DNA from 3 places in the Pseudomonas sp. SG20052 genome. Region 1 is predicted to be linked to each of the others. Evidence: predicted binding sites of a transcription regulator. Region 1 holds the regulator's gene; each other region holds the start of a gene.

Region 1 (7,671 bases):
GGATCGCTCTCAGTTACTCAACACTGCACGCACAAACGTTGCCGACTTAAGTCGGGGCAACCTGGGTGTGCCGTTGTTGCTGCTGGTCATGTTGGCAATGATGATGTTGCCGATCCCGCCGTTCCTGCTGGACGTGTTTTTCACGTTCAACATCGCGTTGTCGATTGTCGTCTTGCTGGTTTGCGTCTACGCCTTGCGGCCGCTGGATTTCGCGGTGTTCCCAACCATTCTGCTTGTGGCAACGTTGTTGCGACTGGCGCTGAACGTGGCCTCCACCCGAGTGGTGATGCTCCACGGACAGGACGGTCACGCTTCCGCCGGTAAGGTGATCCAGGCCTTCGGCGAGGTGGTGATCGGCGGTAACTACGTGGTCGGTATCGTAGTTTTCGCGATCTTGATGATCATCAACTTCGTCGTGGTGACCAAGGGCGCCGGGCGGATTTCCGAGGTGAGCGCACGTTTCACCCTCGATGCGATGCCCGGCAAACAAATGGCAATCGACGCCGACTTGAACGCCGGCCTGATCGACCAGAACCAGGCCAAACTGCGCCGGATGGAAGTCGCCCAGGAAGCCGAGTTCTACGGTTCGATGGACGGTGCCAGCAAATTCGTGCGCGGTGACGCCATCGCCGGCCTGCTGATTCTGTTCATCAACCTGATCGGCGGCGTGGCGGTCGGTATCTTCCAGCACGGCATGACCTTTGGTGATGCCGGCCGGGTTTACGCCTTGTTGACCATCGGTGACGGTTTGGTGGCGCAATTGCCATCACTGCTGTTGTCGACAGCGGCGGCAATCATGGTGACCCGTGCTTCCGGTTCGGAAGACATGGGCAAACAGATCAATCGCCAGATGTTCGCCTCGCCGAAAGCGTTGGCCGTGGCGGCGGGTTTGATGGCAGTGATGGGCCTGGTGCCCGGCATGCCGCACTTCTCCTTTCTCAGCATGGCGGCCTTGGCTGCTGGCGGCGCGTACCTGTTCTGGAAGAAGCAGAACGTGGTCAAGGTTCAGGCCCTGCAAGAGGTCAAGCGTCAACAGGAGCTGCTGCCATCGCCGGCTCGCGCGATGGAAACCAAGGAGCTGGGTTGGGACGACGTGACGCCGATCGACATGATCGGGCTGGAAGTCGGCTATCGCCTGATTCCGCTGGTGGATCGCAATCAGGGTGGTCAGTTGTTGGCGCGGATCAAGGGCGTGCGCAAGAAGCTGTCCCAGGACCTGGGCTTCCTGATGCCGACTGTGCACATTCGTGACAACCTCGACCTGGCCCCGAGTGCTTACCGCCTGACCCTGATGGGCGTGATCCTGGCAGAAGCCGAGATTTACCCGGATCGCGAACTGGCGATCAACCCGGGGCAGGTCTACGGCACGCTCAACGGCATAACCGCCAAAGATCCGGCTTTTGGCCTGGAAGCGGTCTGGATCGAAATCAGCCAGCGTGCCCAGGCGCAATCGCTGGGTTACACCGTGGTGGACGCCAGTACGGTCGTGGCGACGCACTTGAACCAGATTCTGTACAAACACTCCAGCGAACTGATCGGTCACGAAGAAGTCCAGCAACTCATGCAATTGCTGGCCAAAAGCTCGCCGAAGCTGGCCGAAGAGCTGGTGCCGGGTGTGGTCTCGCTGTCGCAGTTGCTCAAGGTGCTTCAAGCGTTGTTGGCCGAACAGGTGCCGGTGCGGGACATTCGCAGCATCGCCGAGGCCATCGCCAACAATGCTGCCAAGAGTCAAGATACTGCCGCTTTGGTGGCCGCGGTGCGCGTCGGCGTATCCCGCGCAATCGTCCAAAGCATTGTAGGGACTGACTCCGAGCTACCAGTTATCACGCTGGAGCCAAGGTTGGAACAGATATTGCTCAATAGTCTTCAGAAGGCAGGACAAGGCTCGGAAGAGGGTGTTCTGCTGGAGCCAAGCATGGCTGAGAAACTGCAACGTTCGTTGATCGATGCGGCGCAGCGTCAGGAAATGCAAGGTCAGCCGGTGATTCTGCTGGTAGCCGGTCCGGTTCGCGCGATGCTGTCGCGATTCGGCCGACTGGCAGTGCCGGGTTTGCATGTGTTGGCTTACCAGGAAATTCCTGACAACAAGCAAGTGACCATCGTTGCGACAGTAGGGCCCAACGGCTGAGGTAGTGGTTTATGCAAGTTAAGCGTTTTTTCGCCGCCGATATGCGTCAGGCCATGAAACTGGTTCGTGATGAGCTGGGCGCTGATGCCGCCATTATTGGCAATCGCCGGATCGCCGGTGGTGTCGAGCTGACGGCTGCCCTGGATTACAAATTGTCGGCGCTGGCCCCGCGTGTTCCGAACATGGAACTCGAGGATGAGCTGCGCAAGACCCAGTCGCGGATCGTCACCGCCCAGGCCGAATTGAGCCTGCGTGGCGAAGGCGAAACCGAAGGCGACAAGACCACCAATCGCCAATTGTTCGCCGGCCTGCCGTTGACCGCCGCCGAGCCGCTGATCGAGCCGACGTATGCCGAACCTCGTCGCTCGGCACCAGCCCCGGCACCTGCCGCTGGCGGCGTCGATCCGCGGGCGTTCGATTCGATGCGTTTCGAACTCAACAGCCTGCGCGAATTGATGGAAGTACAACTCGGCTCCCTGGCCTGGAATCAGCTGCAAGGCAGCCGTCCAGCCCAGGCCAATCTTTGGCGTCGCCTGCAACGCATCGGCCTGTCCGGCCCGTTGTCCCGCGACTTGCTGGCGATGATTACCGACATTGACGAACCCCGTCAGGCCTGGCGCATGTTACTGGCGCACCTGGCACGGATGATTGCCACACCGGAAGTCGAACCACTGGAAGAGGGCGGCGTGATTGCCATGGTCGGCCCAGCCGGCATGGGCAAGACCACCACCCTGGCCAAGCTCGCGGCCCGCTACGTGCTCAAATACGGCGCGCAAAACATCGCGCTGGTGAGCATGGACAGCTACCGTATCGGTGCTCAGGAACAATTGAAGACCCTGGGCCGGATTCTCAACGTGTCGGTAACCCACGTCGATCCGGGCCAATCTCTGGTGCAGGCGCTGGACCCCTTGCTGCGCAAGCGCGTGGTGTTGATCGATACCGCCGGCCTCCAGGCCAGCGATCCAGCCCTGCGCATGCAGCTCGAAAGCCTGGCCGGACGGGGCATCAAGTCAAAAAATTATCTGGTTCTGGCAACCACCAGCCAGAAACAGGTTCTAACGGCCGCTTATCATAGTTACAAGCGCTGCGGGCTCGCTGGCTGCATCCTGACTAAACTGGATGAAACGGCAAGTCTGGGCGAGGTGTTGAGCCTGGCGATCAGTCATGAATTGCCGGTGGCTTACCTGACCGATGGCCCGCGTATTCCGGATGATTTGCATCTGCCGCGTCGTCATCAGTTGGTCAGTCGTGCCGTCAGCGTGCAAATGCAAGAAGAACCCAGCGAAGAAGCCATGGCTGACATGTTCGCTGATATTTACCACAGCCCGACCAAGCAGGTTGGCTGAGGTGCTAATGAACCGTTTTTGTACCTACATCGATGGTCTGCCATGCATTGTTCAGTTATTGAGCGCGCAGCCAGTAATGTGGCCTCCGTCTATGCAAGACAAGGTAAAGAAATAACATGGGCAGCATGCATCCCGTACAGGTGATCGCGGTGACCGGCGGCAAAGGTGGCGTCGGGAAGACTAACGTGTCAGTGAACTTGTCCCTGGCTCTAGCTGAGCTCGGCCGGCGCGTCATGCTGCTGGACGCCGATCTGGGGCTGGCGAACGTCGACGTCCTCTTGGGGCTGACACCCAAACGTACCCTGGCCGACGTGATCGAAGGCCGCTGTGAGCTGCGCGACGTTCTGTTGCAGGGCCCCGGCGGTATTCGCATTGTCCCGGCCGCGTCCGGCACACAGAGCATGGTTCATCTGAGCCCGGCTCAACACGCCGGCCTGATCCAGGCCTTCAGCGATATCGGCGACAACCTCGATGTCTTGGTGATCGACACCGCTGCAGGTATTGGTGACTCGGTAGTCAGTTTCGTCCGCGCAGCGCAAGAGGTCTTGCTGGTGGTGTGCGACGAGCCGACCTCGATCACCGACGCCTACGCGCTGATCAAGCTGCTGAACCGCGATTACGGCATGAACCGCTTCCGCGTCCTGGCCAACATGGCCCAGAGCCCGCAGGAAGGTCGCAACCTGTTCGCCAAGTTGACCAAGGTCACGGACCGCTTCCTTGACGTCGCCTTACAATACGTCGGCGCGGTGCCTTACGACGAAAGCGTGCGCAAGGCCGTGCAGAAACAGCGTGCCGTCTACGAAGCCTTCCCGCGTTCCAAGTGCGCCCTGGCGTTCAAGGCCATCGCGCAGAAGGTCGACACCTGGCCGCTGCCTGCCAACCCGCGTGGGCACCTGGAGTTTTTCGTTGAGCGCCTCGTGCAACAGACCGCAGGACCCGTCCTATGACAGCCAGTGGCTACAACCTCTACAAGAAGTCGGCACGTGACGCGCAGTACGAGCTGATCGAGCGTTACGCGCCACTGGTCAAACGCATTGCTTACCACTTGCTGGCCCGTCTGCCGGCCAGTGTTCAGGTTGAAGACCTGATCCAGGCCGGGATGATCGGCCTGCTGGAAGTATCGACCAAATATGACGCCAGCAAAGGCGCGAGTTTCGAGACGTACGCGGGCATTCGAATCCGCGGCGCGATGCTCGATGAAGTGCGCAAGGGTGACTGGGCGCCACGCTCGGTTCACCGCAATACCCGCATGGTCAGTGACGCAATTCGCTCGATTGAAGCTAAAACAGGTCGTGACGCTAAAGATCATGAAGTTGCGGCCGAACTCCAATTGAGTCTCGACGATTATTACGGGATTTTGAACGACACCCTGGGCAGCCGGTTATTCAGTTTCGACGATCTGTTGCAGGACGGCGAACACGAAGGGCTGCACGAGGATGGCGCGAGTGCACATCTGGAGCCGTCACGCGATCTGGAAGATGAACGCTTCCAGGCCGCGCTGGCGGACGCGATTGCCAATTTGCCGGAGCGTGAGCGACTGGTGTTGGCGCTGTACTACGACGAAGAGCTGAACCTCAAGGAAATCGGTGAGGTCCTGGGGGTCAGCGAATCGCGGGTCAGCCAGTTACATAGCCAGTGCGCGGCCCGTTTGCGGGGGCGTTTGGGGGAGTGGCGAGCGCGCTGAAGGCAGTGTGGGGACACTGCGAACGAGGCCGGTGGGGTGTTGAACTGCACCGGTCGCGATCTGTTGTGCTCCAGACAGTCATCGAGTGCATTGCCGGATTGATTGAAATGGCGCGTCCAGGTGCTGGGCGCGTTTAAGACTGCTTGGAGGTCGAATTGGACAAGAACATGAAAATCCTCATCGTTGATGACTTCTCAACGATGCGGCGGATCATCAAGAACCTGCTGCGCGATCTGGGGTTCACCAACACCGTCGAGGCTGACGATGGAATTACCGCCATTCCGGTTCTCAACAGCGGCAGCATCGACTTTCTGGTAACGGACTGGAACATGCCGGGCATGACCGGTATCGACCTGCTGCGTCACGTGCGCGCCGATGAAAAACTCAAGCACCTGCCAGTGCTGATGGTGACCGCTGAAGCCAAGCGCGAGCAGATCATTGAAGCAGCCCAGGCCGGTGTAAACGGCTATGTGGTGAAACCCTTCACGGCCCAGGCGTTGAAAGACAAAATCGAGAAGATTTTCGAACGCATCGGTTGAGAAACTGCGCCACGGGGGAGCTATGGACCACAAAGAATCTTCACAGGGCGATTTTGAATCGACCCTGAAAAAACACGCGGTCGAACTGGTCGAAAGCCTTGAAAAGGGCAGGTTCGGCGACGCTGTGCAACTGATCCATGAGCTCAATCAGACCCGTGACCGCGGCCTGTACCAGGAAGTGGGCAAGCTCACTCGCGAGCTGCATAGCGCGATCGTCAATTTCCAGATTGACCCGAACATGCCGCAAGCCGAGGAAGTGTCGCAGATCACGGACGCCACCGAGCGCCTGGGGTATGTGGTCAAGCTGACCGAGGCTGCGGCCAACCGCACCATGGACCTGGTGGAAAACGCCACGCCGCTGGTCAATGGCCTGAGCAATGAAGCTCAGGCATTGAGCGCCGACTGGGGGCGCTTCATGCGTCGCGAAGTCGGGGCTGAAGAGTTTCGCGAACTGGCCCGGCGAGTCGACGGTTTCCTGACACGCAGCAGCGAAGACAATCGCACGGTGTCGAGCAACCTCAACGACATATTGCTGGCCCAGGATTACCAGGACCTCACCGGTCAGGTGATCAAACGCGTGACCCAATTGGTCACCGAAGTTGAAAGCAACCTGCTCAAGCTTGTGCTCATGGCCAGTCAGGTAGACCGCTTTGCGGGTATCGAACATGACCGTGAAGCGATGCTCGCTGAAAAAGATCCGCAAAAACATCTCTCTCAGGGTGAAGGTCCGCAGATTCATGCCGATAAAAGAGAAGACGTTGTGTCCGGTCAGGACGATGTGGACGATTTGTTATCCAGCCTAGGATTTTAGAGTTTTAGCATTTTAGGTTTTTTAGGTTTTTAGACCTCAGGAGCACCCCCTTAATGAGCTTCGGCGCCGATGAAGAGATCCTTCAGGATTTCCTGGTTGAGGCCGGCGAGATTCTAGAGCAACTGTCCGAACAGCTGGTCGAGCTTGAAAGCCGACCGGATGATGCGGACTTGCTCAATGCAATTTTTCGCGGTTTTCACACTGTAAAAGGGGGCGCCGGCTTCCTCCAGCTCAACGAGCTGGTGGAGTGCTGTCACATCGCCGAGAACGTGTTCGACATCCTGCGCAAGGGTGAGCGTCGCGTCGACTCGGAACTGATGGACGTGGTTCTCGAAGCGCTGGATGCGGTGAACAGCATGTTCACCGAGGTCCGCGAACGCAGCCCGATTACGGCTGCCACGCCTGAATTGCTCGCGGCACTGGCCCGTCTGGCCGAGCCGCAAACGGCTGATGAATCTGCACCGGTTGCTGAAGTGGTCGAAGCACCTGCTGCTGAAGAGTCGGGCGACATCACTGATAACGAATTCGAGCAATTGCTGGACTCGCTGAACGCCGTCAAGGCTCAAGCCGAAGCGCCGGCGGTTGCTCCAGTGGCGGCTGCCGATTCGGCGGCCGGCGACGAAATCACCGATGCCGAGTTCGAGTCGTTGCTCGATCAACTGCATGGCAAAGGCCAGTTCGCCGTCGACGCGGTGGCACCGTCCACTGCACCGGCTGCTCCGAAAGCGGCCGGCGACAGCTCTGATATTACCGACGACGAATTCGAAGCACTGCTTGACCAGTTGCACGGCAAGGGCAACTTTGCGGTGGACGCGCTGGAGTCGGCCATTGCCGCCGTACCCGCCTCGGCTGCGCCAACCGCGAAAGCGGCCAGTGGTGATCTGATCTCCGATCACGAGTTCGAGTCGCTGCTCGACGAATTGCATGGCAAAGGCAAATTCACTGAAGTCGGCACAGGTGCTGCGGTGGCTGCTCCAGCCGCCAAGGCTGCTGCACCGAAACCGGTTGCCAAGACTCCCGAGCCGAAAGCCGAAGCGCCGAAACCGGCGGCTGCCGCTGCACCGGCTCCAGCCCGCGCACCGTCCGCGCCGCCACCGGAAAAACCGGCCAGTGAAGCCGAGACCACCGTGCGGGTTGATACCGCGCGTCTCGACGAAATCATG
Region 2 (7,671 bases), 1.4 Mb from region 1:
CTGTTGGAACCGCTGGCATTGCTGCTGTTGGAACCGCTGGCATTACTGCTGTGAGAACCGCTTATATCAACGCTTTTTGACCCGCTGGCGTCATAGCTTTTGGAACCGGCTTTGTTCCAGCTGGAAGAAGCGCTTTGACTGCCGCTTGCCTCAAACGACTTATCTTTGGAGAAACTGCCGCTCGCCGTATTGGTAACGGTGATCGTATCAACGCGGTAGGTCCGATCAGCGTTGTTGTTCACGATCAGGCCGGGACCGTTTTGAACGGCGGACGCGGTGGCGGTTGCATTACCCAGTGGAGCATTGGCGTTGGCAATTGCCATGGTATTTTTCTGCTGGTTCAGATCGCCGCCAGCAATGTTGATACCCATGTTGCCGCTGCTACCGCCGCCGGATCCGCTCATCACGGCAGAGTTGGTGGAGCCAAAGTTGTCGACGCGGTTATTGTTGCTGACTTGCCTCACGTCAGCGGTGGCAGTGGCCGTGCCGAACACAAAGCTGTTATCGATCGCGGCGTTGTCGGAGGCTGCGTTGGCGATGGCGGCGGCGTTGTCTTGCTGGTTGCCGTTACCTGCCGCCACGTTGACGCCGACGTTGCCGCTTGCGCCTGCGGCCGAACTGCTCATCTCGGCCGAGTTTTCTGTCCCTTCATTCCAGATGCTATTGCCGGTACTGTTCTGCCGGTCCGTCGCATTGGCAGTCGCATTGATTGGGACCATTCTTGCAGGAGGGGTTTGTTGTTGGCCACCGTTGTGATGACCATGATGGTTGCCACGCCGATCATTTTGCCCAGCTTGTACAGCAACAGCCATGACCGCAGCAATTGCGAAAACCAGAGGCTTTAGTGCCATCGAAGGTTTCATGGTGATTCTCCGTACTTTATTTTAGGTTAAGTGTTGTTTCTTACCTTTTCGGGTCAATCCACGACCCTTACGCTCAGGGTATTGGCCATTCGGTTTCCCACCCCGGCGCTCTGATTCAACTGGATCACCCCACGGCTACCGGTGAATGCCTGGTCACTGGTAGTGACCTGGCGATGGCCTGGTGCAGAGTCAGTTGGATCGGAGTTGTTGAGCAGCGCCACGTTCTGTTGCATGAGGACGCTGTCGTCGATGCTTTGCGGCTGTTTACTAATGCTTATCCGCAGTGCGTTGGCTTGCTGGTTACTGGCGCCCGCGCTCTGGTTGACACCCAGTACGCCGTTGCCGTGACTGAAGGAGTCACCCTGGATGTTGGACTGGGCATCAATTCTGGGGTCGACAACGGTGCGCAAACGCTGGCGAATCTGCGTGGTCGCACTGGCATTGGTACCAATAGCGATGGCCCGGGCGTTGACCTGTTGCTGAAGATCGCCCGCCGCCTGGTTGACCGTGAGGTTGCCTTGGTACTGCATACCCGAGCCGTCGATGTCGGCGTTATTGATGACGGGAGGTTGGGCAAAGGTCGATGCACTGCAAAACATGGCGATCATCAGCAGCGAACGATTCATCTTAACGGTCTCCCGTTATGATTTTCAGAGCACCCAGGCCTTGCTGGATGTTGGAATTGACCATGTTGGCAATGCCATTGCCTGAATTTCCCGAACGTCCGGCAGGGAGGTTGGACAGTTGGGTTTGGTTGCTGATGTTGCCGCCCAGGTTGTTAGTGTTTTGAGTGACCAGGCGGTTGATGCCTGCACCACTGGCGACGTTGGCAAAATCGCCGTCGCTCAACTCGTTCGTTTGCTGGAGAATTTGTCTGGACGGGTTGGCATTGACGGTCGTGGGGTTAGGGTCGGGGACGAGCGGCGGGATGGTTGCGTTGCGGGTCTGCACATCACGTTTGATAGTAATGATGCCATTGTCAGCCTGCACGGGCAGGATGACTGTTGAGCCCAGCGCGCATCCGATCAACAGCAAGCTAAAGATGCTTCTATCAAATTTCCCCACGGCGGCAATTCCTTCTGTAAATGGAACGCTGGCCCTTATCAGCGTTGCGAGGTAGAGAGCAGAAGGTGTGCCGCTTTCGGTTATTCGTTTAAAAACAAGTGGTTGAATTAAATTGTCGGGGTGGTCAAAAAAATTGTGTAACGCCACTGAGACAGAGCTACGCAAAAACGACATCCATGCGGGCGGCGGTGCACGCTGGGGGCGTTGAACGCAGGTTGTATCAGTGGCTTAACATTTTCTTGCAGGAACGCTCGGGCCGCTTTAGTTCGCGGGTTTGCGTGGGATTGGGTGTTTCAGGAATGGACAGTTGCAGCGGGGCGGGGCAGTCCGGTCAGGCCTTGAGCAAACGTGTCACAGCCTCGAATGCGGCGTCCTTGCGCTGTTGCCAGTCACCTTGCAGCACCTGACAAGGTTGGCGGTGCAGATCAAGCCATGCACGGCTGGCCTGAAAAAACGCCTGGCGTTCTGCCAGTTGCGGCTGGCACCGCTGCCCGTCGTCATGCCAGGCCACAGTTTCAGGGCTCAGCAGCAAATGCAGGTCATAGTGCCGGGCCAGCAATGCTTGCTCGATCCATGCCGGGCAATCGCTAAACAACGTGCGACTCCAAAGGATATTGCTTAAGAGGTGCGTATCGAGGATCAGCAGTGACGGTTGCCGGGCTCGCGCTTCGTCCTCCCACGAAAGCTGGCCATGAGCTATCGATGTAATGTCATCGTAGCGGGTTTCACGGGCTTCGCTGTCGATAAAGTGTCGAACGTACTCATTGACTAATATGCCGCCAAAATTGGCGTGAATCTCGCCCGAAAGCCAGCTTTTACCGCTGGATTCAGGGCCCGCGAGCACCAGCACTTTCATGCGCGCAGAGCCGGGTCGGCGCGCCATTCACGCCAACCTTGAACGGCCAGCAGCAGGAACAGTGCATAGAGGGCGGCGGTCAAGTACATGTCCTTATAAATGAACAGCCCGACGAAAATCACATCGACGGCGATCCACAACGGCCAGCACTGCACGCGTTTTTGCGCCATCCATAACTGCGCCACAAGGCTGAAACCGGTCAGCGCAGCATCAAGCCAGGGCTGCGCGGCATCTGTCCAGTGCGCCATGGCGGCGCCTAGCAGCAGACTGCCGATGGCACCGGCCGCAAGGCCCGCAGCGATCGATTTGCTCTCAAGCCGACTGACCTGCCGGCCGCTATTGGCTTCGCCCGCGCGGGTCCATTGCCACCAGCCGTAGAGCTGCAGCGCGGCGTAGATCACTTGCAGGAGCATGTCCGAATACAGCTTCACTTCAAAAAAGATCCAGCTATAAAGCAGCACCATGACCAGGCCGATCGGCCAGCACCAGGGGTTCTGTTTGACCGTCAACCAGACGGCGATCACGCCGAGGGTGGCGGCAAACAGTTCAAGGCCGGACATGGGGGTTCCTTGGTGAAAACGAAAGAGGGGGCGGATTGTACCCAGAGAGAAGGCCAATGCGTTAGCAACCCGAAACTGGCGTCTAACGCACACTTGTGGCGAGGGAGATTGCTCCCGCTCGGCTGCGAAGCAGTCGCAAAGGCGCTATCGCGGTTTACCTGAAAAAACGGGATTGCCTATTTCAGGGCCGCTTCGCGGCCCAGCGGGAGCAAGCTCCCTCGCCACAGGGTTCTGAGTCTGCTTTTACACGCGGAACTGTTTGAGCAGGCTGTTCACCTGCTCGCTCAAGTCCTTGAGCCGAACGCTGGCCACACTCGATTGCTCGGCCGCCAGCGCGGTGCTGTGGGACAAGCCTGCCGCCTGGGTGACGTTCTGATTGATGTCTTCCACCACATGGGCTTGCTGCAGGGTCGCACTGGCGATTGATGCGTTCAGCCCGTTGAGGTTGCGCAGCGCCTGGCCGATGGCATTGAGGCTGGCGCCGGCCAGACCGGCCTGTTCGATGGTCAGTTGCGAGGCTCGACTGCTGTCGCCGATCACTTTCACCGCCGCTTCGGAGTGAGTCTGCAGGCGCTCGATCATCGACTGGATCTCCGCCGTGGACTTCTGGGTACGCTGGGCCAACAGGCGCACTTCATCGGCCACCACCGCAAAGCCACGGCCTTGCTCACCGGCGCGGGCAGCCTCGATGGCGGCGTTGAGTGCCAGCAGGTTGGTTTGCTCGGCGATGGAGCGGATCACCTCCAGGACACTGCCAATCTGGGTGCTTTCAGCGGCCAGGGTGCGAATCACTTCCACGGCTTGATCGATGGTGCCGGACAGTTTGTCGATCTGCTGCAAGCTGCCATCAATGTTGATTTGCCCCTGCTGCGCCTGGGATTCGGCATCGCGCATTTCGCTGGCCGCATGCTCGGCATTCTTGGCCACGTCCTGCACACCGTAAGTCACTTCGTTGATCGCAGTCGCCACCAGCTCCATCTGCTGGGACTGTTGCTGACTGCGTTCCTGGGCCTGGGCGGCGTCATTGCCCAGTTCGCTGGACGACTGGCCCAGGGCGCTGGCGGACACTTGCAGCTCGCTGATCACCCCTCGCAGTTTGGCAGTGAAGGCATTGAAGTGCCGGGCCAGTTGCGTGACTTCATCCTGGCCATGGGTGTCGAGGCTGCGGGTCAGGTCGCTTTCGCCGCTGGCGATGTTGGCCATGGCGTTCACCGTGTCCTGAAGCGGTCGCACGATGCTGCGAGCGATCATGATCACCAGCAACGCCATGATCAGCGCAATCACCAGGCCGACGAACGAAGCCTTCCAGACCTGGCCGTAGAACTCGGCCTGCATGTCATCGATGTACACGCCCGAACCGATCACCCAGCCCCAAGGTTCGAACAATTTGACGTAGGAGGTTTTCCCGACCGGGTCGCTGGCGCCCGGCTTAGGCCAGCGGTAGTTGACCGTACCGGCGCCTTTGGCCTTGGCGACGGCCACCATTTCGTTGAACAGCGCAAAACCGTCCGGGTCGCGGATCGCCGAGAGGTTTTGCCCATCGAGTTTGGGGTTGGCCGGGTGCATCACCATCACCGGCGTCAGGTCGTTGATCCAGAAATAGTCGTTCTGGTCATAACGCAGCCCGCGCACGGCGGTCAGTGCCTGCTTCTGCGCGGCATCGCGGGTGAGCGTGCCGGCGGTTTCCAGGCCGTGGTAGTAAGTCAGAATGCCGCTGGCGGTCTGCACCACGTGCTGGGTTTTCTGGGCTTTTGCCTGGTATAGATCGGTATGGATCTGCTTGAGCATCAACACGCCCAACGTCAACAACATCAATACCGACACGATCAAGATGAGCCACAAGCGTCGGCTGATCGACACACTGCGCAAGCTGTTCATAACGCTGTCACTCCGATTTCTTTTTCTTGTAATAAACGATTGCCAGCATCCAACCACGCTTTGCCGGTCGGGCCTATACGACCCAAGTCTCATTACGCGGCAGCGTTATCGGGGCTTGTCTGATAGGATTTCGGCCCCGCGCGGAAAAACCTGAATCCAAGTTGATTTTTCACGGAGTTTTTACGGCTCCGTCTGGATCCTTTGCGCGCGGGACTTCAGCTACGCTTGGCGCGGTGAACGCTTAAAAAACTAATGGGGCATGCCTTGTCGCATCGCCTTTGGGGGATTGATGGAACTTTGGACCGCCTTGCAGGCATTGATTTTAGGGGTTGTAGAAGGGCTGACGGAATTTTTGCCCATTTCCAGTACCGGTCACCAAATCATAGTCGCGGACTTGCTCAACTTCGGTGGCGAACGCGCGATGGCTTTCAACATCATTATCCAGCTCGGGGCGATCCTGGCGGTGGTGTGGGAATTTCGCCGAAAGATCTTCGACGTGGTCGTCGGTTTGCCGACACAACCAAACGCCCGGCGTTTTACCGCCAACCTGTTGATCGCTTTCCTGCCTGCGGTGGTATTGGGGGTGATTTTTGCCGATCTCATCCACGAATACCTGTTCAACCCGATCACCGTGGCCACGGCGTTGGTTGTGGGCGGGATCGTGATGTTGTGGGCGGAGCAGCGTCAGCATGAAGTGCATGCCCACACTGTCGACGAAATCACCTGGAAAGATGCCTTGAAAGTCGGTTTCGCCCAGTGCCTGGCCATGATTCCCGGGACCTCGCGTTCCGGCTCGACCATCATCGGCGGCTTGCTGTTCGGGTTGTCGCGCAAGACGGCCACCGAGTTCTCGTTCTTTCTGGCGATGCCAACCATGGTCGGTGCGGCGGTGTATTCGGGCTACAAATACCGCGACCTGTTCGTACCGGCTGATCTTCCGGTGTTTGCGATCGGCTTCGTCACGGCGTTCATCTTCGCGATGATTGCCGTCAGAGGCTTGCTGGTGTTCATCGGCAGCCACAGCTACGCGGCATTTGCCTGGTATCGCATTGCGTTCGGCCTGTTCATCCTGGCCACCTGGCAATTCGGCTGGGTCGATTGGGCCGCCGCACGCCCATGAATGACTCCAGCGCGCGCAACAATCCCGGACGCAGGTCCGGGGGCGAGCGGGTCCAGCACCCTCGGCTGAAATTGCTGGTGTTGGCGATCCTGTGCGCGCTGCCGCTGACAGGCTCGATGTCGTTGTGGCTGCATGGGGTGTCGCTGATTCCGCTGGCGGCTTACGGCATCGTCAGCGTGCTGGCGTTCTTCCTGTACTGGAGCGACAAGCGCAAGGCTCGCGCCGACAGCTGGCGGACACCGGAGAACGTGTTGCACGCGGTGGAGCTGGCGGGCGGATGGCCGGGTGCCTTGCTGGCCCAGCAAGTGTTTCGGCACAAGACTCGCAAGGTCTCGTTCCAGCTGGTGTTCTGGCTCATTGTGCTGATGCATCAGGTGTTCTGGATCGACCAGCTGTTCCTCGGCGCTCACCTGTTTGCACTGCTTTAAAGCAACAGGCTGACCTGGGTGCGCTTGGGCAGCTTGCTCACCACCAGTTGATGGGAACGTTGCAACAACGCCTGAAGTTCCTCGGATCCCAGCGGGTAGGGCGTTTGCATGATGATCCACTGGGCCCGCGCCAGGTACGGCGCCGGGTGAATGCCCGGGCGGTCGCAATGCCCGAGGAACAGATCCTTGTCGACCTTGAACGCCAGGGAATCGCCGCGCAGGTTCTGCAAGGCGAACATCTTGTTCCCGGCAATCGAAAACACCCGAACGCCTCCCCACTTGTAGTCTTCCCGCGCACCGGGCAGCGCGAGACAGAATTGCGCGACGTCCTCTTCGCTCATGCGTCCAGCCTTCATATCAATCGGTCCCCACAGGCATTGAATGATTCGATCAAATGGTCGATCCAGGCCCGCACGGCCGGCATCACCCCGCGCCGATGAGGGTAGACCGCTTGCAGCCAGCCGCCAGGCAATGACCAGTCGGGCAGCAACTGCACCAGCGAACCATTTTCCAGCTCCTGTTCGCAATACATCATCGGCAGCATGGTGAACCCCTGGCCGGCGAGCGTGCAGGCCTTGCGCACGATGAAATCGTCAATGCCCAATCGCGCTTCCAGGCTCAAATCGTAGCTTTTTCCCTGCTGATCGAGCATGCGAATGTGCACCAGGCGGTCGGCTTCCAGCGCACCAAGCACCGGCAAGGATTTCAGGTCTTCGGGGTGGTTGATCTCACGTCCGTGCAGGAAGGCCGGGCTGGCGACCATCGCCATCTGTGCCTGGCGCAAGCGACGGGTCACCAGCAACGGATCTTCATCGCCCAACTCACGGACCCGCAGCGCGACATCGACGCCTTCGGTGACCAAGTCGACCCGGCGATTGAGCAACATGACTTCCAGTTGCAC
Region 3 (7,671 bases), 150 kb from region 1:
ACTCACCGCCGGTCTGGCTGATGGTCACGCTGTTGACGGTGGCCGGCAGGTAGGTCACCAGCGCGGTCGCCTTGCTGTCGTAAGTCGCGGTGGCGGCAAATTTGTACGTGCCCGCCTTGGCCACTTCGCCCGCATCGTTCTTGCCGTCCCAGATGAAGCTGGCGTTGCCGGCCTGCTGGCTGCCCATGTCGATGGTGCGAATCACTTTGCCATCGGCGTCGGTGATCTTGATCGTCACCGGATCCACCGATGCCGGAACCACGGCCGTGCCGTTGAAGCTCTTGGAGGTATCGACCACCGCTGTGTCGGTCTGCGCGACCACCGAGCGGCCCACCAGCGAAGATGCTTGCAGCGCTTGCGACGAGTTGTAGTTGCCGGCAATGCCGCTGACCGTATCGTTCAGCGTGGTGATGCCTTCCAGGCTACTGAACTGTGCCAACTGAGCCACGAAGTCACCGTTGTCCTGCGGCTCGAGCGGGTTCTGGTTCTTCAGCTGGGTAACCAGCAATTGCAGGAACGCGTCCTTGCCCAACGCCTTCTTGCCGGTGGCGCTGTTGGTGGCCGAGGCCAGGCCGTCGCTGCTGGTGTTATTGGTCTTGACCGAAGAGTTGGCCAAGACGTCCTTGATGCTCACGCCGCTGGTGGTATCGGTAACACTCATCTGAGTCGCCCCTTATCACTGACCGAGGGTCAGGACCTTCTGCATCATGGTTTTGGCGGTGTTCATCATTTCAGCGTTGGTCTGGAACGAGCGACTGGCGGAAATCATGTCGGCCATTTCTTCGACAACATTGACGTTCGGGTAGTAGACGTAGCCCTTGGCATCGGCGGCCGGATGGTTCGGCTCGTAACGCGCGTCAAGGTTGCTCTGGTCTTCGACCACGCCCAGCACTTGCACGCCTTGGCCGGCGGCGTCCTGGTTCTGGAACAGCGAATCGCTGCCGCCGCTCTGGCCGCCCTGGAACATGGTGGCGAACACCGGGTGACGGGCGCGATAGGTCTGGTCGATGCTCGACGAGACGGTTTCGGCGTTGGCGATGTTCGAGGCCACGGTGTTCAAGCGCGTGGTCTGCGCGCTCATGCCGCTACCGGCAATGTTGAAAACACTGGATAGGGACATGACTTACTCTCCGCGCAGGGCTGACATCAGCCCTTTGAATTTGCTGTTGAGCAGGGTGAAGCTGGCCTGGAAGCCGACGGCGTTTTCCGCGTAGTTCGACTGTTCCAGTTGGGCGTCCACGGTGTTCTGGTCGATCGACGGCTGCATCGGCGTGCGATACATCAGCGACTCGTCGCCATTGCCCAGGCCTTCAGCCTCGATATGGCGGTTGTTGGTCATGTTCAAGGCAAACGTGCCGCCCTTGGTTTTCTCGTTCTGTGCGGCGAGCACTTTGGAGAATTCCAGGTCCCGAGCCTTGTAGTTCGGGGTATCGGCGTTGGCGATGTTGTTGGCCAGGACCTCGGCACGCTGCGCGCGGAAGCCCAGGGCTTGTTCGTGGATACCGAGCGCTTTATCGAAGCTGATGCTCATGTCGGGAAACCTTCGGGTGACCTGATTTTTCGTAACAGAGACATAGCAAGTGGCGTGCCAATTCAAAAAGCCCCGGAAACCGGGGCTTTGCCGGCAGTGGCAAGGCGGCAATGCCAGAAAAGCGGCAACCGATTTCCGCCGCCTGCCGCTTTTCTGCCGCTTATCACCCTCTAAAGAACACCACCATCCCCTGTGGGAGCGAGCCTGCTCGCGATGGCGTCGTGTCAGCCAGCATCCATGTTTCTGTTACACCGCTATCGCGAGCAGGCTCGCTCCCACAGGGGGATCGTGGTGATGTCAGGGAAATCATCGGGCAAAAAAAACGGGAACCCCTGAGGACTCCCGTTTTTTGATGCGGCCAACGAATCACTTCGCCTGGTAAATGATCCCCGGGCTGCACTGGACCATCTGGTAATGATCCGGCAAACCGTTCAGCGCTTCGGAGGCGCCGAGGAACAGATAACCGCCCGGCTTGAGCGTGCTGTGAATACGCAACAGGATGTCTTTCTTCACCTCGGCGGAGAAGTAGATCAGCACGTTGCGGCAGAACACGATGTCGAACTTGCCCAGGGCCGCGTAGCTGTCCAGCAGGTTGAACGAGCGAAACTCCACGCGGCTCTTGATCGGCGCCTTGATCGCCCAGCGCCCCGGCCCTTTGGGGTCGAAGTAACGCTGAAGGCGCTCGGGCGACAGACCACGGCCGATGGCCAGGCTGTCGTACTCGCCGGTCTTGCAGTTGGTCAGCATGGTGCCGGACAAGTCGGTCGCGACGATTTGCGCGCCCATCTTCAACTGGCCCATGTTGACGCGCTCGAACTCATCGATCGACATCGACAGCGAATACGGTTCCTGACCCGACGAGCACGCCGCCGACCAGATCCGCAAGCGCTGGCCGGGGGCCGCCTTGATCGCTTCGGGCAACACCTTGTTCTTCAAGACTTCAAACGGATAGGTGTCACGAAACCACAAGGTTTCGTTGGTGGTCATGGCATCCACCACCATCTCGCGCAAACCGCTGCGCGGCTGGGTCTGGATGCGCTGAACCAGCTCACCCAGGGATTTGATGCCTTGCTGCTCCATCAGCTTGTTGAGACGGCTCGAGACCAGGTACTGCTTGTTTTCACCGAGCAAAATGCCACAGGCTTTTTCCAGGAATACCCGGAACTGTTCGAAATCCAAATTACCCGTAGACAAAGATGCCGCCTCTTAAATCGTGTTAACCGCCAGGGGCAGAAGGCCCCTAGCTGATATCTGCTGCTTTGATCCGGTCGACTACCCGGGATGCCAGGTCATCAGGACGGAATTTTGCCAGGAAGTCGTCCGCGCCGACCTTCTTGACCATTGCCTGATTGAATACACCCGACAACGAAGTATGCAGGATGATATGTAGCTTTTGCATGCGCGGGTCGTTGCGGATCTCGGCCGTCAGGGTGTACCCGTCCATTTCCGGCATCTCGATGTCGGAAATCATCATCAGGAACTCTTCTTCCGGCTTCTTGCCCTCATCGACCAGCTTGCGCAAGTAATCCAGCGCTTGCCTGCCGTCGTTCAATGCCACCACTTCAACGCCGACCGTTTGCAGGCAACGGGTCACCTGCTTGCGCGCCACCGACGAGTCATCGACCGTCAATACCCGCAAGGACAGCGCCTTGTGCTGGGTTTCGACATCCACCACGCCGACCGAAATCGCTTCCGGTGTCGGCGCCACTTCCGCCAGCACTTTCTCGACGTCGATGATTTCGACTAACTGATTGTCGACCCGAGTCACAGCCGTCAGGTAATGATCGCGTCCCGTGCCCTTGGGTGGCGGATGAATCTCCTCCCAGTTCATGTTGACGATGCGCTCTACCGATCGCACCAGGAATCCCTGGGTCTTGGTGTTGTACTCCGTGATGATCACGAAGGGATTGCTTTGATCTTTAAGTGCGCCCGAGCCGGTCGCCATCGCCAGATCAAGAATCGGAATGGTCGCCCCCCGGATATTTGCCACACCGCACACGACAGGACTGGACTTGGGCATCAGGGTCAGTTTGGGGCATTGCAGCACTTCCCGAACCTTGAACACGTTGATCCCATACAGCTGCTGGCCGTCGAGACGGAACAACAACAGCTCAAGGCGATTCTGCCCAACCAGTTGCGTGCGCTGGTTTACTGAATCCATTACACCAGCCATGCACTGACTCCTACACCAACGCTTAAGTGTGTTGCGACGCACATTTATTGCTAAACGGCACGGCGCTTGCTTTTTAACTCTTATGAACACAGAACCGACATTTTTCCGACGCCTGACATCAATTACCCGCAAATTGCTTTGCGCAATGTCGGCCGCCTGCCTGTTCAACGCTGGCAGCCCTGCCCTTGCTGACGCGGTTACCTTGCCTGACATGCTTATCGGCGTCACTCAGGGCTTTCTTGAATTCACCGTAGAAGACTATTTGGCTACCAGTCAAACGGAAGGACGCTACGAAATCGAAGTCAACCAGCTCGATCCGCGACTGCGCATGCCCATGTGCGACAAGGAATTGACAGCCACCCTGGAGAGCCCGGCGACCCCGATCGGACGGGTCACGGTCAAGGTCCGCTGCGACAGCACATCCCCCTGGACAGTCTTCGTGCCCGCTCAAGTCCGCCTGTTTCGGGACGTTGTCACCACCACCCGGCCGCTCAAACGCGCCGGGGTCATCGAGCCCGGCGATGTCATGTTGCGCGAGCGAGACATCAGCCTGATCAACCAGGGTTATTTCACCACCCTGGAACAAGCCGTGGGGCAGAAACTTACCCGACCAACGGTCGCCAATCAGGTCCTGACGCTGGTCCATCTCGAACAGGCGGAAGTCATCAGCAAGGGCGACCAAGTGGTGATTATCGCCCGCAGTGGTACGCTCAGTGTGCGTATGCCGGGTGAAGCCCTGTCCAACGGCGGCCTGCGTGAACAGATTCGTGTGAAAAACCTCAACTCCCAGCGGGTCATCAAGGCGCAAGTCATCGCGCCGGGCCAGGTGGAAGTTGCCATGTAGAACAATCTGCTGGTGAAAGATGGCGCGCCGCCCGGCTGTTCCCTAAACTGTGCCGCAGGCAGGACAAGCGCTGGCGCATGCAAGCTCATTGATAAATGGGCCTAAAGTTTTCGCAGGGAGAGCCGAAAACATGGCAAGCGTCCAAATACCCAGAGGTTTTTTACCATGGTCATCGATTTCAGCCGTTTGAACAGCTCCTCGTCACTTACCGGTAGTACGCGTACCAGCACCGCGAAGGAAACCGCCGAAACCGGCACATCCGCGCCGCTGAATACCCCGGCCGAACAGGCCAGTACCGTCAAAAGCGGGGAATCGGTACACCTCAGCAATGAGGCTCAACAGTTGCAGAAGGTCACTGACAAGCTGCGCGATCAGCCTGCCGTCGACAACGCCCGCGTGGCCGAGTTGAAAGCAGCGATTGCCGATGGCAGCTATAAAGTCGACAGCAACCGTGTAGCCAGCAAACTGCTCAACTTCGAAGCCCAGCGCTAGGCCACGGCCTGCGCCAGGCTTTTGGACGCTTAAACCCCAAGGCCAGCCATGCACGACACTAATTTACTGCAACTGATCACCGACGACTTTGCTCCAGCGCAACGCTTGCTGGAGTTACTGCAAACCGAGTCCCTCGCCTTGCACGGTCGCGACATGCCGCTGCTCGAAGATATTCTGGCGCAGAAGCAGGCAATGATCATTCTGCTTGAACAGCATGGCCGCAAGCGCAGTGAAATCCTCGTCAGCCTCAATCTGCCGGCCGATCGCAGTGGCCTGGAGCAACTTGCCAGCCAGTCGAGCATCGGCGATCAATTGCTGGAACAGAGCGAGAAACTGACCGATCTACTGGCTCAATGCCAGGCAGCCAACGTCAATAATGGCCAGTCGATCCTGGTCCAGCAGGCCGCCACGGCCAATCAGCTGAAAATCCTCACCGGCGGCGAACCGCCAGCGCTTTACGATGCCCGCGGATCAACCTCCAAGCTCGCAAAGCCGCGCCCGCTTAGTCAGGCTTGAGCCTGTTGATGAGCACGCTCTATCAAGACGCCTCACATGCTGGCAGTATGCTAGCAAGTCGCAGTCAAATTTTGCCTGGAGAATGATGAACCGTGTTCAATGCCTTAAACGCGGACGATGCTCCGCAGCCACCCAAGGTGCTATCCACGCCGATGGAAATCGCCGGTAACCTGCGGCAGCTGCAAGAAAGCCATGATCCGTTGATCATCACGTTCCATGAGCGCACCCAGCGCTTCCAGAGCTATCTGGTGAACGTTGATCGCGACAGCAATTCGATCGCCCTGGATGAAATGATCCCGCGAGACGGGGAACGTTTTCTGCTGGCCGGAGAACCATTCAAGGTTGAAGGCTTTCATGACGGCGTGCGCATCGCCTGGGAAAGTAACGGTACGCTGACCATTGATGAGTCCGGCGATGCTCGCTGCTATCGTGGCCCACTGCCCGCTGAAGTGATCTATCACCAGCGCCGTAATGCGTTCCGTGCAGCGTTGAAACTGGCGCAACTGGTCAACGTCGAACTGGGCGGTGAGAAACTCAAATCGACCTTGGGCGGCAAGCTGCTGGACATCTCGGCCACCGGCTGCAAACTGCGTTTTGAAGGTGACATCACCGGCAGCCTGCAACTGGGCCAGGTCTATGACCGCTTTGTCGCCGCCCTGCCCTTCGGCAACATGACCGCACCGGTCGAATTGCGTTACCTGCACTTCGAAGAGAGGATCTCCACCACCTTCGCCGGTGTTCGCTTTCATAACATGAGCGGTCTGGTGCAGCGGCAAGTCGAACGGTTCGTCTATCAGCTACAGCGTGAAGCACGCCGTTTCGACAAAGACGACATGTAATACGGTGCTTCAACAAAAAACGGGCTGTCCCTTGCGGTGACTGCCCGTTTTTTTATGCGAAGGTTTTTAGGGCCTGGCTTCGGTGAAGCTTTGCTCACGACCCGCATCCGGGTCTTCTGATGGTGGATCGGTCTCGGGATCCGGTTCTGGTTCAGGCGCAGGTTCCGGGCTGATCGGATTTTGCATCTGATCCTGCACTACCTGCTCATCAACCCGCGGGTCAAGGCATGCCACCAGTGGCGAACTCGACATGCTGTCCGGCATAGCCACGTGATGCAGCGGCGCATCTTCGACCTGATGCAGGTTGGTGACCGCTTTCGGGCGAATCCGCCACACCAGCACCAACGCGAAGAAGCTGAAGAAGGCATACAGCATGTGGCTGCCGAACAGCTTCATCAGGACCCCGGCCACCAACGGCCCGATGCTGGCGCCCACGCCGTAAGTCACCAGCAACATCGCTGTCAGGGACACGCGACGATCACCTTCGACGTGGTCATTGGAGAAGGCCACCGCCAGCGGATACAGGCAGAACATCACCAGCGAACAGAAGAACCCGGCGACGAACAGAACCTCCAGCGGCACCTGCTGCATGATCGCCAGCGGCAACGCGGTCAGGGCCAGGACCACCGCAAAACAGCGGATCAACAACGCCCGGTCATAACGGTCAGAGAGCCAGCCCAATGGCCACTGCACCAGCAGCCCGGCAAAAATGCAGCTACCCATGAACAGACCGACCTGCTCGGTGGACAATCCTTGCTGCGAGGCATACAGCGGCGCCAGACCGTAGAAGGAGCCAATGATCAGCCCCGCGCCCAGCACCGTGCTCAATGACTGCGGCACGCGCTTGATGAAGAACCGCGGCTCCATCGGCGCCGGATGCAATGGCGCCGGGTGAATCCGCCGGGTCAGGGCCACCGGCACCAGGCACAACGCGAAGCACAGGGCGACCAGCATCAGCAGTTCCAGGCCCAGGGCCGGGTGCATGACCAGAATCAGCTGACCGAGCACCAACCCCAGGTAGGAAGCGATCATGTAGCCGCTGAACACCGTGCCACGCTGGGACGCTTCGGCCTGCTCATTGAGCCAGCTTTCGATCACCATGTACTGGCACATCATGCCGAGACCGACGATCACCCGCAGGAATATCCACGCTGGCAGCCAGTCGACCAGGCCGTGGCCGAGCACCGCCGCGCCGACAATCCCGGCGCAGGCCGAATAGGCGCGAATATGCCCGACCCGGGCGATCAGTCGGTGACCGATCTTGCCACCCAGCACC

Evidence for each region. The regulator FliA, encoded in region 1, starts transcription of late flagellar genes. The targets are predictions, from matches to a motif close to CTAAAGTTTNNNNNNNNNNNGCCGNTAA.
Region 2: a site for FliA is predicted at 5,350-5,377, ahead of RHP74_RS15875 (methyl-accepting chemotaxis protein). Genes of this name have one in related genera too.
Region 3: a site for FliA is predicted at 4,650-4,677, ahead of flgM (flagellar biosynthesis anti-sigma factor FlgM). Genes of this name have one in related genera too.

What each region holds. Positions count from the first base shown of each region.
Region 1 is NZ_CP134498.1:4,873,066-4,880,736, reverse strand. Features, by position in the region: gene flhA (flagellar biosynthesis protein FlhA) at 1-2,128, shown strand, start outside; gene flhF (flagellar biosynthesis protein FlhF) at 2,140-3,474, shown strand; gene fleN (flagellar synthesis regulator FleN) at 3,591-4,421, shown strand; gene fliA (RNA polymerase sigma factor FliA) at 4,418-5,158, shown strand; gene RHP74_RS22410 (chemotaxis response regulator CheY) at 5,326-5,697, shown strand; gene RHP74_RS22405 (protein phosphatase CheZ) at 5,720-6,508, shown strand; gene RHP74_RS22400 (chemotaxis protein CheA) at 6,562-7,671, shown strand, end outside.
Region 2 is NZ_CP134498.1:3,467,990-3,475,660, reverse strand. Features, by position in the region: gene RHP74_RS15900 (heme utilization protein) at 1-863, opposite strand, end outside; gene RHP74_RS15895 (adhesin) at 917-1,489, opposite strand; gene RHP74_RS15890 (hypothetical protein) at 1,491-1,928, opposite strand; gene RHP74_RS15885 (AAA family ATPase) at 2,260-2,784, opposite strand; gene pnuC (nicotinamide riboside transporter PnuC) at 2,781-3,344, opposite strand; gene RHP74_RS15875 (methyl-accepting chemotaxis protein) at 3,588-5,222, opposite strand; gene RHP74_RS15870 (undecaprenyl-diphosphate phosphatase) at 5,512-6,342, shown strand; gene RHP74_RS15865 (DUF1294 domain-containing protein) at 6,339-6,770, shown strand; gene RHP74_RS15860 (MmcQ/YjbR family DNA-binding protein) at 6,767-7,126, opposite strand; gene RHP74_RS15855 (LysR substrate-binding domain-containing protein) at 7,123-7,671, opposite strand, start outside.
Region 3 is NZ_CP134498.1:5,019,349-5,027,019, forward strand. Features, by position in the region: gene flgD (flagellar hook assembly protein FlgD) at 1-661, opposite strand, end outside; gene flgC (flagellar basal body rod protein FlgC) at 677-1,120, opposite strand; gene flgB (flagellar basal body rod protein FlgB) at 1,124-1,531, opposite strand; gene cheR (protein-glutamate O-methyltransferase CheR) at 1,898-2,725, opposite strand; gene RHP74_RS23075 (chemotaxis protein CheV) at 2,772-3,704, opposite strand; gene flgA (flagellar basal body P-ring formation chaperone FlgA) at 3,787-4,548, shown strand; gene flgM (flagellar biosynthesis anti-sigma factor FlgM) at 4,714-5,040, shown strand; gene RHP74_RS23090 (flagella synthesis protein FlgN) at 5,089-5,556, shown strand; gene RHP74_RS23095 (flagellar brake protein) at 5,649-6,395, shown strand; gene RHP74_RS23100 (MFS transporter) at 6,462-7,671, opposite strand, start outside.